Regions from separate parts of the Lysinibacillus sp. 54212 genome, predicted to be linked through region 2. Evidence: riboswitches for the same ligand, from Rfam matches in the RefSeq annotation. Region 2 holds a riboswitch; the other holds the start of a gene.
The links. Region 2 has a riboswitch for S-adenosylmethionine ahead of metK (methionine adenosyltransferase). Riboswitches for the same ligand answer to the same signal wherever they lie in the genome.

Region 1: another riboswitch for S-adenosylmethionine. It lies ahead of metA (homoserine O-acetyltransferase MetA); the one in region 2 lies ahead of metK (methionine adenosyltransferase).

Annotation. Positions count from the first base shown of each region.
Region 1 is NZ_JBAFWZ010000001.1:254,701-260,343, reverse strand. Features, by position in the region: gene V4T18_RS01230 (methyl-accepting chemotaxis protein) at 1-1,035, shown strand, start outside; gene V4T18_RS01225 (YczE/YyaS/YitT family protein) at 1,204-1,833, shown strand; gene V4T18_RS01220 (hypothetical protein) at 1,859-2,206, shown strand; gene V4T18_RS01215 (GNAT family N-acetyltransferase) at 2,369-2,899, opposite strand; gene metA (homoserine O-acetyltransferase MetA) at 2,997-3,935, opposite strand; SAM riboswitch class I at 4,031-4,137, opposite strand; gene V4T18_RS01205 (DUF1835 domain-containing protein) at 4,274-5,317, opposite strand; gene asnB (asparagine synthase (glutamine-hydrolyzing)) at 5,399-5,643, opposite strand, start outside.
Region 2 is NZ_JBAFWZ010000014.1:61,177-66,819, reverse strand. Features, by position in the region: gene V4T18_RS11480 (hypothetical protein) at 1-463, shown strand, start outside; gene pckA (phosphoenolpyruvate carboxykinase (ATP)) at 562-2,148, opposite strand; SAM riboswitch class I at 2,349-2,468, shown strand; gene metK (methionine adenosyltransferase) at 2,708-3,904, shown strand; gene V4T18_RS11465 (hypothetical protein) at 4,379-4,501, shown strand; gene V4T18_RS11460 (gamma carbonic anhydrase) at 4,680-5,198, opposite strand; gene V4T18_RS11455 (alpha/beta hydrolase) at 5,330-5,643, shown strand, end outside.

The DNA.
Region 1 (5,643 bases), on a different contig from region 2:
ATTTTAGCAACAGGTGATCTACGTAATCGATTGGAACTTAAGAAGCCTAAGGATGAAGTGGGTGACTTGATTGAAAATATGCAGCATTTCCAAAAGAACCTACATCAAACATTCACTGAAGTAGCGGAATCTGCAACAGAGGTTTCCTCATTCAGTGAAGAATTATCCTATGCATCACAGGAAGTTGCTTCAGGTGCTACACAAATAGCAAATACGATGGAAGAGCTGGCAACAGGAACAGAAAAACAAATACTAGCAACAACAGAGTTATCAACGATAATGAATGACTATGCGGCAAAACTTCAAGATACAAGTAAGAGTGCAACCGAATTACAGCAAGGAACAGCCGAAGTTGTTGCCCTATCACATGAGGGAAGATTGTTAATTACTCACTCTAATGACCAAATGCAATCTATCTATGAAATTGTACAAAACTCAATGGAGAAAATGAAAGATTTAGATGCTAAAGCTCAGGATATTTCATCCTTTGTATCGATTATTAAAGATGTTGCTGATCAAACGAATCTGTTAGCATTAAATGCATCGATTGAAGCTGCTCGTGCAGGTGAACATGGAAAAGGGTTCGCTGTTGTAGCAGAAGAAGTTCGAAAACTTGCTGAACAAGTTGCCAAATCCGTAGATGAAATAACAATGATTGTTAGCACGATTCAACGGGATTCTTCAAATGTTAATCTATCGCTTGAGGCGGGGTTCTTGAAGGTACAACAAGGATCTAGCCAATTACAGCAAACTACAGCAACCTTTAACTCTATTAATACAGCGATGCAGGGAGTTGCTACACATGTCGAAAATATGTTGCTCAATGTACATGGAATGGCAGATGAAGGTCAAGAAATCCATGCTTCTATTCAAGAAGTAACAGTCATTACCGAACAAGCATCAGCAGGGGTGCAAGAAACAGCTGCAACTGCTATCCAATCAAGTGAATTAATCAAAGAAGTGTCAAGAGGAACAGAACAGCTCGCCTCATTGGCCACAGAATTAGATATTTTAGTAAAACAATATAAACTTTAGCTAAACTCCCCTACTAGAATTCATTCTAGTGGGGATTTTTTGACTTTGTAGCTTATAAAGTCTTTATTTTGGGAATTGGCAGAAAAATGCGGTTTGGCTCTGTCCTTAGCTATAATAAATTGTGACAGCTTAGAATTATTTCTACAACAGAGATAGAGGGATACATGCATGGAAAGACATATTTATTGGCGCAGTACATTTTTTTTATTAGGGATTGTTATTTTATCCTTTGGTATTACACTAACAATTAAAGCGAAATCAATTGGTGTAGGCTCTTGGGATGTACTTCATATTGGTCTTGCAGATACGTTTGGCTTAACAATTGGCACATGGTCTATCATTATCGGACTGATCATTTTAGCTATTGACTCCTTATTCATGAAACGATTACCGAAAATCGGCACATTTCTTGATATGTTTTTAGCGGGCATTTTTATTGATATTTTTAATGCTATCTTACCCCCTTTTACGGGATTCCTCCCACAATTACTGTCATTTTGTATTGGCTTATTGTTGCTAGGTTTTGGCTGTGGGATGTATATTGTGGCAAACCTCGGTGTAGGACCACGTGATGCTTTAATGCTACTACTTTCACATAAGCTTGGCTGGAGTGTTGGTCAGGCACGAACGACAATGGAAGTTCTCGTAGCAATTATTGGTTTCTTACTAGGTGGTCCGATTGGGGTTGGTACAGTTATTATGTCTTTTGGACTCGGACCGATTGTTCAATGGGCGCTGAAAATTAATGAAAAGCTATTCTTTGCTTTGACGGGTAAGGAAAGCTCTGCTTATAATTAAGTATGGTAACAGAGGAGTTGACGTGATGATAACGATTGTAACATCCAAAGCTTTTGACAATTTACATGCGCTATTAGAAGATGAGGATTTTTATGAGGAAGTTGTAGCAGAGGCAACTGCTGAAAACTTTTTGCTCACGTGCTCGATTGGAATTGATGATGACGGTGAGTACATTACTTGGAATCTATTTTATAAGGATGGATTTAGTGAATCCGAAACGATACCTCTCTCAAAATGCAAGTTTGATGTGTTTGATTTAGAGGCGTTAAATACAGAGATGAAACAGACCTTCCTAAGATTATTGGGGAAGGCAGCAAACAATGGTGATCTAGACGCTGCACCTTCTCAAGATTTACTCTCTAAATTAGTTTAAAACAAGGTAGCCCCCACAATATGTGAGTGCTACCTTGTTTTATTGACCTCGTGAGAAAAAATGACGAAACTTGTAAAATGCAAAACAGGAAGCAACGATAAAAATCGTAAAAACAATAGGAAGAATAATTAAAAATGAAGTGGTCATTGGATTTTCCTTTCGTTAATTCTCATTTAACAATGAATAAATGTAAGTGTCATAAGCTTGGCCGTTCTGATACATATATGCTTTTAATATACCCTCTTGTTGAAAACCAATGGATTTTAATAAATGGTTAGAGCTATCATTTTCAAGAAATACAATAGCTCCTATTCTTGTTAAGCCTAATTCGCTAAATCCATATGAGATAGCCTTTAATACAGCCTCCTTAGCGTAGCCGTATCCCCAATAATCTGGATGTAATTCATAGCCTATTTCAGCTCTTTTGTGCTTCGGGGAATAATGATTATAGCCTATAGTACCGATTATGCCTTTTTGTCCCTTTAATTCTATCCCCCATCTCATACCGCGCTTCTCCTTGTAGCTCTTAGCGAAAAAGTGAACAAATTGCTCGGCTTGCTCTATAAGTGTTAAATTATCCTGGCCATAAAATCGTGTAATAGCATCATTGGAAAAGAGGTTAAAAATTACTTGTGTGTCGTGCTCTGTGATTTCTCTCAGCAAAAGTCTTTCTGTCTCTAAGATTGGAAACATATACATCATCCTTTGTTATTTTAATAGTAACCTTCGTTATACTGCTTGTAAAAAGGATTAAAACCGCATGACATATCTTTCTGCCATGCGGTATTTCTTAAATATGAAATTCAATATTTTCTTCAACAAAATCCCATTTATATGGTGTTTCTTGATATACATAGTAGTTTAACCAGTTGTAGAACAGCAAGTGTGAATGAGCACGCCATGTGTTTTTTGGCTCTTGTGCTGGGTCATTATTTGGGAAATAGTTCACAGGCATTTCCACATTATCTGTCTTTGCAATATCTCGCTCATACTCATCACGCAACGTAGTAGCATCATATTCTAAATGTCCGGTAATCATAATATGCTTATTATCCTTCGACTGAACAATAAACACGCCTGCATCGTCAGAATAGCTTAATAAGTGTAAGTCTGGATGCGCACGAACCTCATCAATAGAAACCGATGTATGACGAGAATGCGGAGCTACGTATTCATCACTAAATCCTCGGACTAAATCTACAGTTAAATCGGTAATAACGTGAGAATAAACACCAGAGCATTTTTTCGGTAGCTCGTATTTACCAATATTGAACTGATGGTATAACGCTGCCTGAGCTCCCCAACAAATATACATAATAGACGTTACGTTTACTTTAGCCCAATCCATAATCGTTGTGATTTCTTGCCAGTATAATACTTCTTCAAACTCCATCCGCTCTACGGGTGCTCCAGTAATAATCATGCCATCGAAGCGACGATGTTTTATTTCATCGAATGTTTTATAGAAAAGCTCCAGATGAGATTTAGATACATTTTTTGATTCATATGTAGCTGTATTTAAAAAAGTAATATTGACTTGCAGTGGTGTATTTCCTAATAACCGTAATAATTGCAACTCCGTTTTCTCTTTTTCTGGCATTAAGTTGCACACTAATATATTTAGTGGACGAATTTGCTGTGTTTTCGCGCGGTCCTCCTCCATCACGAAAATTTTCTCTTGTCGTAAATGCTCGCCAGCCGGTAATTGCTTCGGAATATTGATTGGCAATGCTGATCCCCCATTTCTCGTCTATCAAATATACAAAGCTAACCATTAAAAAACCTCTCATTCCAGTATAAGAATGAGAGGTTTAACGTTACTCGCTCTTATCTTTCAAGGAAATACCTTGCTGGAAGTAGCACCTTTCTAACACGGTTAGAGGTTGCTGAAGCGTCAAAGGGCCAAGTCCCTCAGCTTCTCTTGATAAGACTATTAAATTAGATAGATTGTATCACAGCAATGTGAATTTTTCAACAATTCACTCAAATATTTCTCGCAGTAACATCATCATTTGAGTGGATTACCGCCAAAGTCAGCGTATTAGAGGCATCTATAACTAAATCAATTCACCGAAGCTTTATACTATAGTGTCTCATTGATTTTGGTATTCCTTTTAACTCTAGAAGTCCATTATTGATTAAATGCCTGATTCGGTATTCTAAATAGAAAATATTTTTAGATATTTTCATATCTTGCAGCAGTTCTTCAAGGAGCTTTGCAGTCCTAATCCAATCTAGCTGTCCTTGTTTCTTATGGAGCTTTTTGACTGATTCAATGATATATGAGTCATAATAATTCTCTGATACATGCTGTATATTACCGCCATCCCATATACGTAGGAGTCCATCTGTTTCGGCAAGCTCCTCCCATTCTGCATGAAATCGAAGTAATTGTTTTTCTGATAATGGTTTGCACCTGGAGTTGTTTTCAAAAAGTAGTCTTAGATTGTCGGAATCCATTTGACTTGTATGGAAAATAGGCTGCCCTACTTCCCTATAAAGTTCCGTAGTATTCATTAGAAAAATATCATTTCCCTTTTCCTTTAATAAGTAGAGAATAAAGCGAAAACCTACCTGTTCATCCTCATTATCGCTATACCAAATAAAGATTGGGACGTTTGTTGAAATATCCTCCATTTGACGTAATGCTCTGTTGAAACGATTTAAATATTCTCCGTCCTCTTGCTCGTCATTGATATGGTCATATAGCCATTCATTTCGTAACATTAAACCTGTTTTTTTATCGAGCTGCCACAACGGACCACTGTCAAAGGAATCTGGTATACCAATAACTGTCTTAGGTCTAGGTAGCCCTACGCGTAAAGATCCTGCTGCTGATTCTGACATCACAAGGTGAATCGGTCCTTGTTGAAGGGATTGGAAATTTGCACGTTGTTTTTGAATTTTGTTGTTGATTTCAGCTACCATTTGATTAGTATCCTCTAGCTCTAAATAAACCCCTCCAGCCATTGGATTATAATTTTCATGATTAAACTGATCAAACTCATCTTCAGTATGTATTTCATATAGTGAGATTAAATTGATAAAGTCTAGCTGTGTTATATAATTTTGGGTTTTGAATTCATACACGAGTACAATGTTTTGTTCCAAAAGAAAATAAAAAAATGGATAATTGGTTTTGCTGTTTAAAAATAGCATTTCTTTGCCTCACTTTACGGAAGTGATTTACCATTAATTATATTCCTTGTTAATATTTTCAGCAAAGAATTGCTCATACCAAATACAAAAGATATAAACTGTCCAAATATGACGCGCCTTATTTGCTTTATTGTGATAATGGAGATCTAAGTAGTATATAAGGTCGTCTTGATTAAAAAATTCATTAACATACTCTTTTTGAAAGGTTTCTTTTACAAAATTGTAATACTTTTCGTGACGTAGCCAGTGACGAATAGGGACCGGAAATCCAAGTTTCG
Region 2 (5,643 bases):
TTCGTTACAAGATCAGAAGAAATATAAACATGTAGCACACATATTAGACAGTATTCCTTCTATCGATTCTATTCAAATTATAGACGGTAAAGCAGAAAAGACTCTATTACAGTTTGATAATTCTAGCAATATATTTCATGAAATGGTTAATATATATAGTTCACCATACGTTGAGATGAAATGGTCGGAACAAAAGATAATACGTAAAGAACCTTATGCGGTAGTCCAATTTTTTGGAGATAATGAAATTAAATATAGAGTAAATATTTATAGGATCAATAAAGAAGAAAAAGATCTACTAGAAAATAATTCCCTTAAAAATGAATCTCTTCATAAGAACCCTCTAATTTTAGAAGAGAAAAATAACACGTATATTTTTGCCATAAAAGAAAATGATCATATATTAGGTATCAATGATGGATTGAAAAAAATAATATATTCTCTAATTGATTCGACTTCATAAATGCTATTATTCAATAAAAATAAAACACATCTCACCACTATAGGCGAGATGTGTTTTCATTTATGATATAAAGTTTTATTAAAACATTTATGTCGGAATTAAGCTAAAGGACCGCCTTTTTTCACGATTTCTTCAGAAACGTTGGCGAATTTCTTGAAGTTTTCGTTGAATAAACCAGCTAAATGAGCAGCTTTTGCATCATATGCAGCTTTATCAGCCCAAGCATCTCGTGGGTTTAATACGTCAGATGGTACACCTTCAACAGTTGTTGGGATGTGTAGGCCGAATACCTCATCCTTTGTTGTTTCAACATTGTTTAATTTACCTTCGATTGCTGCACGAACCATTGCACGAGTGTAAGAAAGCTTCATACGGCTACCTACACCATATTCGCCACCAGTCCAGCCAGTGTTTACTAGGAATACTTGTGCACCATGCTCGTCGATTTTCTTACCTAATTGCTCAGCATATACTGTAGCAGGAAGTGGTAAGAATGGAGAACCAAAGCATGTAGAGAATACTGGTTCTGGCTCAGTAACACCGCGCTCTGTACCAGCTAATTTTGAAGTGAAGCCACTTAAGAAGTGATACATTGCTTGCTCTTTAGTTAATTTAGAGATTGGAGGTAACACACCAAAAGCATCCGCAGTTAAGAATACGATTGTTTTTGGATGACCTGCTACCGATGGTGATACAATATTTTCAATGTAGTCAATCGGATAAGCTACACGAGTATTTTCAGTTAGTGAACCATCATCATAGTCACAAACGCGTGTTTCTGGATGAACAACAACGTTTTCTAAAACAGAACCAAATTTAATAGCGTTATAAATTTCTGGTTCTTTTTCAGCAGAAAGGTTGATTGTTTTTGCATAGCAACCACCCTCAATGTTGAATACACCATTATCAGACCAGCCATGCTCGTCATCACCGATTAGCTTACGATCGCTATCTGCTGATAAAGTCGTTTTACCAGTACCTGATAAACCGAAGAATAGAGCTACATCACCAGCTTCTCCAACGTTTGCAGAACAGTGCATTGGGAAAATACCTTGCTCTGGTAATAAGTAGTTCATAATACCAAAAATAGATTTTTTCATTTCACCAGCGTATTCAGTACCACCAATTAAAATGATTTTCTTTTCCATCGAAGTGATAATAAATGTTTCTGAGTTTGTGCCATCTACAGCAGGATCAGCCTTGAATGTAGGTGCTGATACGATTGTAAATTCTGAAACGTGAGAAGCAAGCTCTGCTTCAGTTGGACGGATGAATAATTGATGACAGAAAAGATTATGCCAAGCATACTCGTTTACAACTTGGATTGAAACTTGTGAGTCTTTATCTGCACCAGCAAATCCTTTGAATACGAATAACTCGTCTTTCTCTTTTAAGTAGTTAACGACTTTTACATATAAATTATCAAAAATTTCAGCTGAGATTGGTCGGTTTACTTTACCCCAGTCAATTTTATCTTTTGTGCTTTCTTCTTCAACCATATATTTATCTTTAGGAGAACGACCAGTGTATTTTCCTGTTTCAGCGCGTAATGCACCGTCTACAGTTAACATTGCTTCTCCACGAGCAGTTGCTTTCTCAACTAATTGTGGTACTGAAAGTTGAACGTTAACATTTGCTCCACTTAATAATTCCTTCAGTTCGTTGTTAATTTCTACTGAATTCATCGATTAAATACCATCCTTTTTGTATAGTGTTCCCTACTGAAAGGGCTTTTATTTTTATTCAAAAATAGTATAACACATTGATTGAAATAATCTATACTAATTCAAAATTTATTTTTGTGGATTTTTTTACATTTCAGATTTCCGTCAAAAAATATTGACAGCCTTCAGCAAATTACGTATTATTTGAAATTGAACGGATACTCTTATCCCGAGTTGGTGGAGGGTCAGGCCCTATGAAACCCGGCAACCTGCAATATATGCCTAGCATATAACGTGTTGGTGCCAACCTGATGCAAGGATATGTCCTTGAACGATAAGAGTGAAAGGTAACGGCATGAACACTCCTTTCCTCATGACAAATGAGCGAAGGGATTTTTTTGTTTTACAATAAGAATTAACTTATTTATTTGAGTTTTTTCATTATTATATACCTTTCTAGATCCTCGTGTAAAAGTTAGCAATGGGCTTGAAGTTCAATCCTTAAGGGTAGACTTACATGGGTAATGAGTACCGTATCAATATTGCGCATTTTTGCAAGGATATCATAGGAGGAAAACAAATGACAAACCGTCGATTGTTTACATCAGAAAGTGTAACAGAAGGGCATCCAGATAAAATTTGTGACCAAATCTCAGATGCTATTTTAGATGCAATCTTAGCAGAGGACCCAAACGCACGAGTAGCGTGTGAAACGACTGTAACAACTGGGCTTGTACTAGTTTCAGGTGAAATTACTACATCTACTTATGTTGATATGAAAGGTATTATCCGTGATACTGTTGCAGAAATTGGCTACACACGTGGTAAATACGGCTTTGATGCAGAAAATCTAGCTGTACTTGTAGCTGTAGGAGAGCAATCACCAGATATAGCACAGGGTGTTGATCAAGCGCTAGAGGCTCGTGAAGGCTCAATGTCTGATGAGCAATTAGAAGCGATCGGCGCTGGTGACCAAGGCTTAATGTTTGGTTATGCATGTAATGAAACACCGGAGCTTATGCCATTACCTATTAGCCTAGCACATAAATTGGCACGTCGCTTAGCAGAGGTACGTAAAACGGGTGAGCTAACATACCTACGTCCAGATGGTAAAACGCAGGTGACAGTAGAGTATGATGAAAACAACGAACCAGTTCGAGTAGATACAATTGTATTATCAACTCAGCATGATGAGGACGTTACACTTGAACAAATCCAAAAAGACATTAAAGCAGTAGTAATCAATCCAGTCGTACCAGCAGAGTTAATCGATGAAGAAACAAAATACTTTATCAATCCAACAGGCCGCTTCGTTATCGGTGGACCTAAAGGGGATGCTGGTTTAACAGGTCGTAAAATTATCGTAGATACATACGGTGGTTATGCGCGTCACGGTGGCGGCGCATTCTCAGGTAAGGATGCAACAAAGGTTGACCGTTCGGCTGCATACGCGGCTCGTTATGTAGCGAAAAACATCGTTGCAGCAGGTCTGGCTGATCGTGCTGAAGTGCAGCTTGCTTATGCAATTGGTGTAGCACGACCTGTGTCTATTTCTGTGGATACATTTGGTACTGGGAAGGTTGCAGAAAGTAAAATTGTAGAATGGATTCGTGAATTATTCGATTTACGTCCTGCTGGCATTATTAAAATGCTTGACCTACGTCGACCAATCTATAAGGGAACAGCGGCTTACGGACACTTTGGTCGTACAGATATAGATGTACCATGGGAAAAAACAGATAAAGCCGATGCTTTAAGAGCAAAAGCTGAGTTATAAGAATGTTCATTTGAACACAAAAACTGCCGCTCAGATCATGGAGCGGCAGTTTTAGGTTGTCGATAAACCGTTTTTTTTTGAATCGGCAAGCCCCGCCACTCCGCTTTTCGTGGGCGAGCGCCGAGCCTCCTCAAATTTGCAAGAGTGCAAATTCTGCGGGGTCTCGGGGCAACACGATGTTGGTCACGAAGGCGTAGTCACACGACGTGACGATCTTAGCCTTCGTTCCATTATCGCTATCCCACAGAAGTCTACGTGGCGGGGCTTGCCTAGTTTTTCAATATATTTCAATAAAATTTCCAAAGGTTAATAACACCAACCTATTCCCGACAAACGGATAAATGAAATTGATAAAAACAAGCTATTGAAATCCCAGTTTTTCAAATTGTTCACGTCATGGATTTTATTTTTATTCGTCATCTGGAACATTTTAATAAATAGAGAGCGGCATATCTTATCATTAAGCAATAGTAGTTGATTGTAGTGAAAGGCGCGACACTCCAGCAGGAAAAGCACGAGCGGAAAATCCATTTTTGCGGCGGTCCGCAAAAGGAAGGAAAACTAAAATCGTCACATCATGTGACAACGTTTTCCTGACCAACGTCCTGTTGGCCCGAAGCCGTGCCTGCGGAAAGGGAGCGCCTGGAACGGAAATCAACGGTTTTTCATGGATTATTTTATTAGGACAAAATTCTAGCAAACTCCAATGAAAATGAGTTTGTCGACACTCTGAACTGCTGCTCAGATCATGGAGCGGCAGTTTTTGTTCCATAGTTTACTTATTATCTTGCAGGGATTTATAATATTGCCCTTTTTCTACGTATTCTCGTACTATACGATCCATATCTTCGCGGTCTTCAGGAGTAATTTCTCGAACAACCTTTGCAGGACGCCCCATCGCAAGTGAATTAGGTGGGATTTTTTTACCTGGAGGTACTAAGCTACCGGCTCCGATAAAGGCGCCTTCTCCAATTTCGGCTCCATCTAGAATAATTGACCCCATGCCAATTAATGCACGTTTGCGAATGACGCAGCTATGTAGGGTTACTTGATGCCCAACTGTTACCTCATCTTCAATAATTAACGGATTGTTTGGGCTTTGATGTAAGCAACTTAAATCCTGTATACTTACACGATTTCCTATTATAGTAGGTGCAACGTCCCCACGAATGACAGTGTTAAACCAAATCGTTGTATCTGAGCCGATTGTAACATCACCAGTAATAGTTACATAGTCGGCAATAAAAGCGGATGGGTCTATGTTAGGATTTTTATCTTTATAAGGGTAAATCATCGTCAATCTCCTCATTTCAAGTTAATATATATTATTATCGTATCAGAAATATTAATTGATATATACAACATTTTAAACGAGTGTCATTATAGATTATACTAAGGTTATCGAAAGATTTAGGAGGAAGAGCAATGTGGAAATGGGAGGCTGAAGGGCAACCGAAAGCAGTAGTTGCAATTTTTCATAGTGCATATGAGCATCATCGCTGGTATGCATGGTTAATTGAAAAATTGCGTAGTGCAGGGTTTCACGTTGTAATGGGTGATTTGCCAGGGCATGGAGACGAAGGAAAACATAATCGATGCCATGATGAAGATTTTGAGCGCTATTATTCATACGGAAAGCAATTAATAGGTATTGCGTTTACTTATAACTTACCTGTTTTCGTTTTAGGAAATGGGCTTGGTGCAACTATAGCAATGCGAGTGATTCATCGAAATAAATT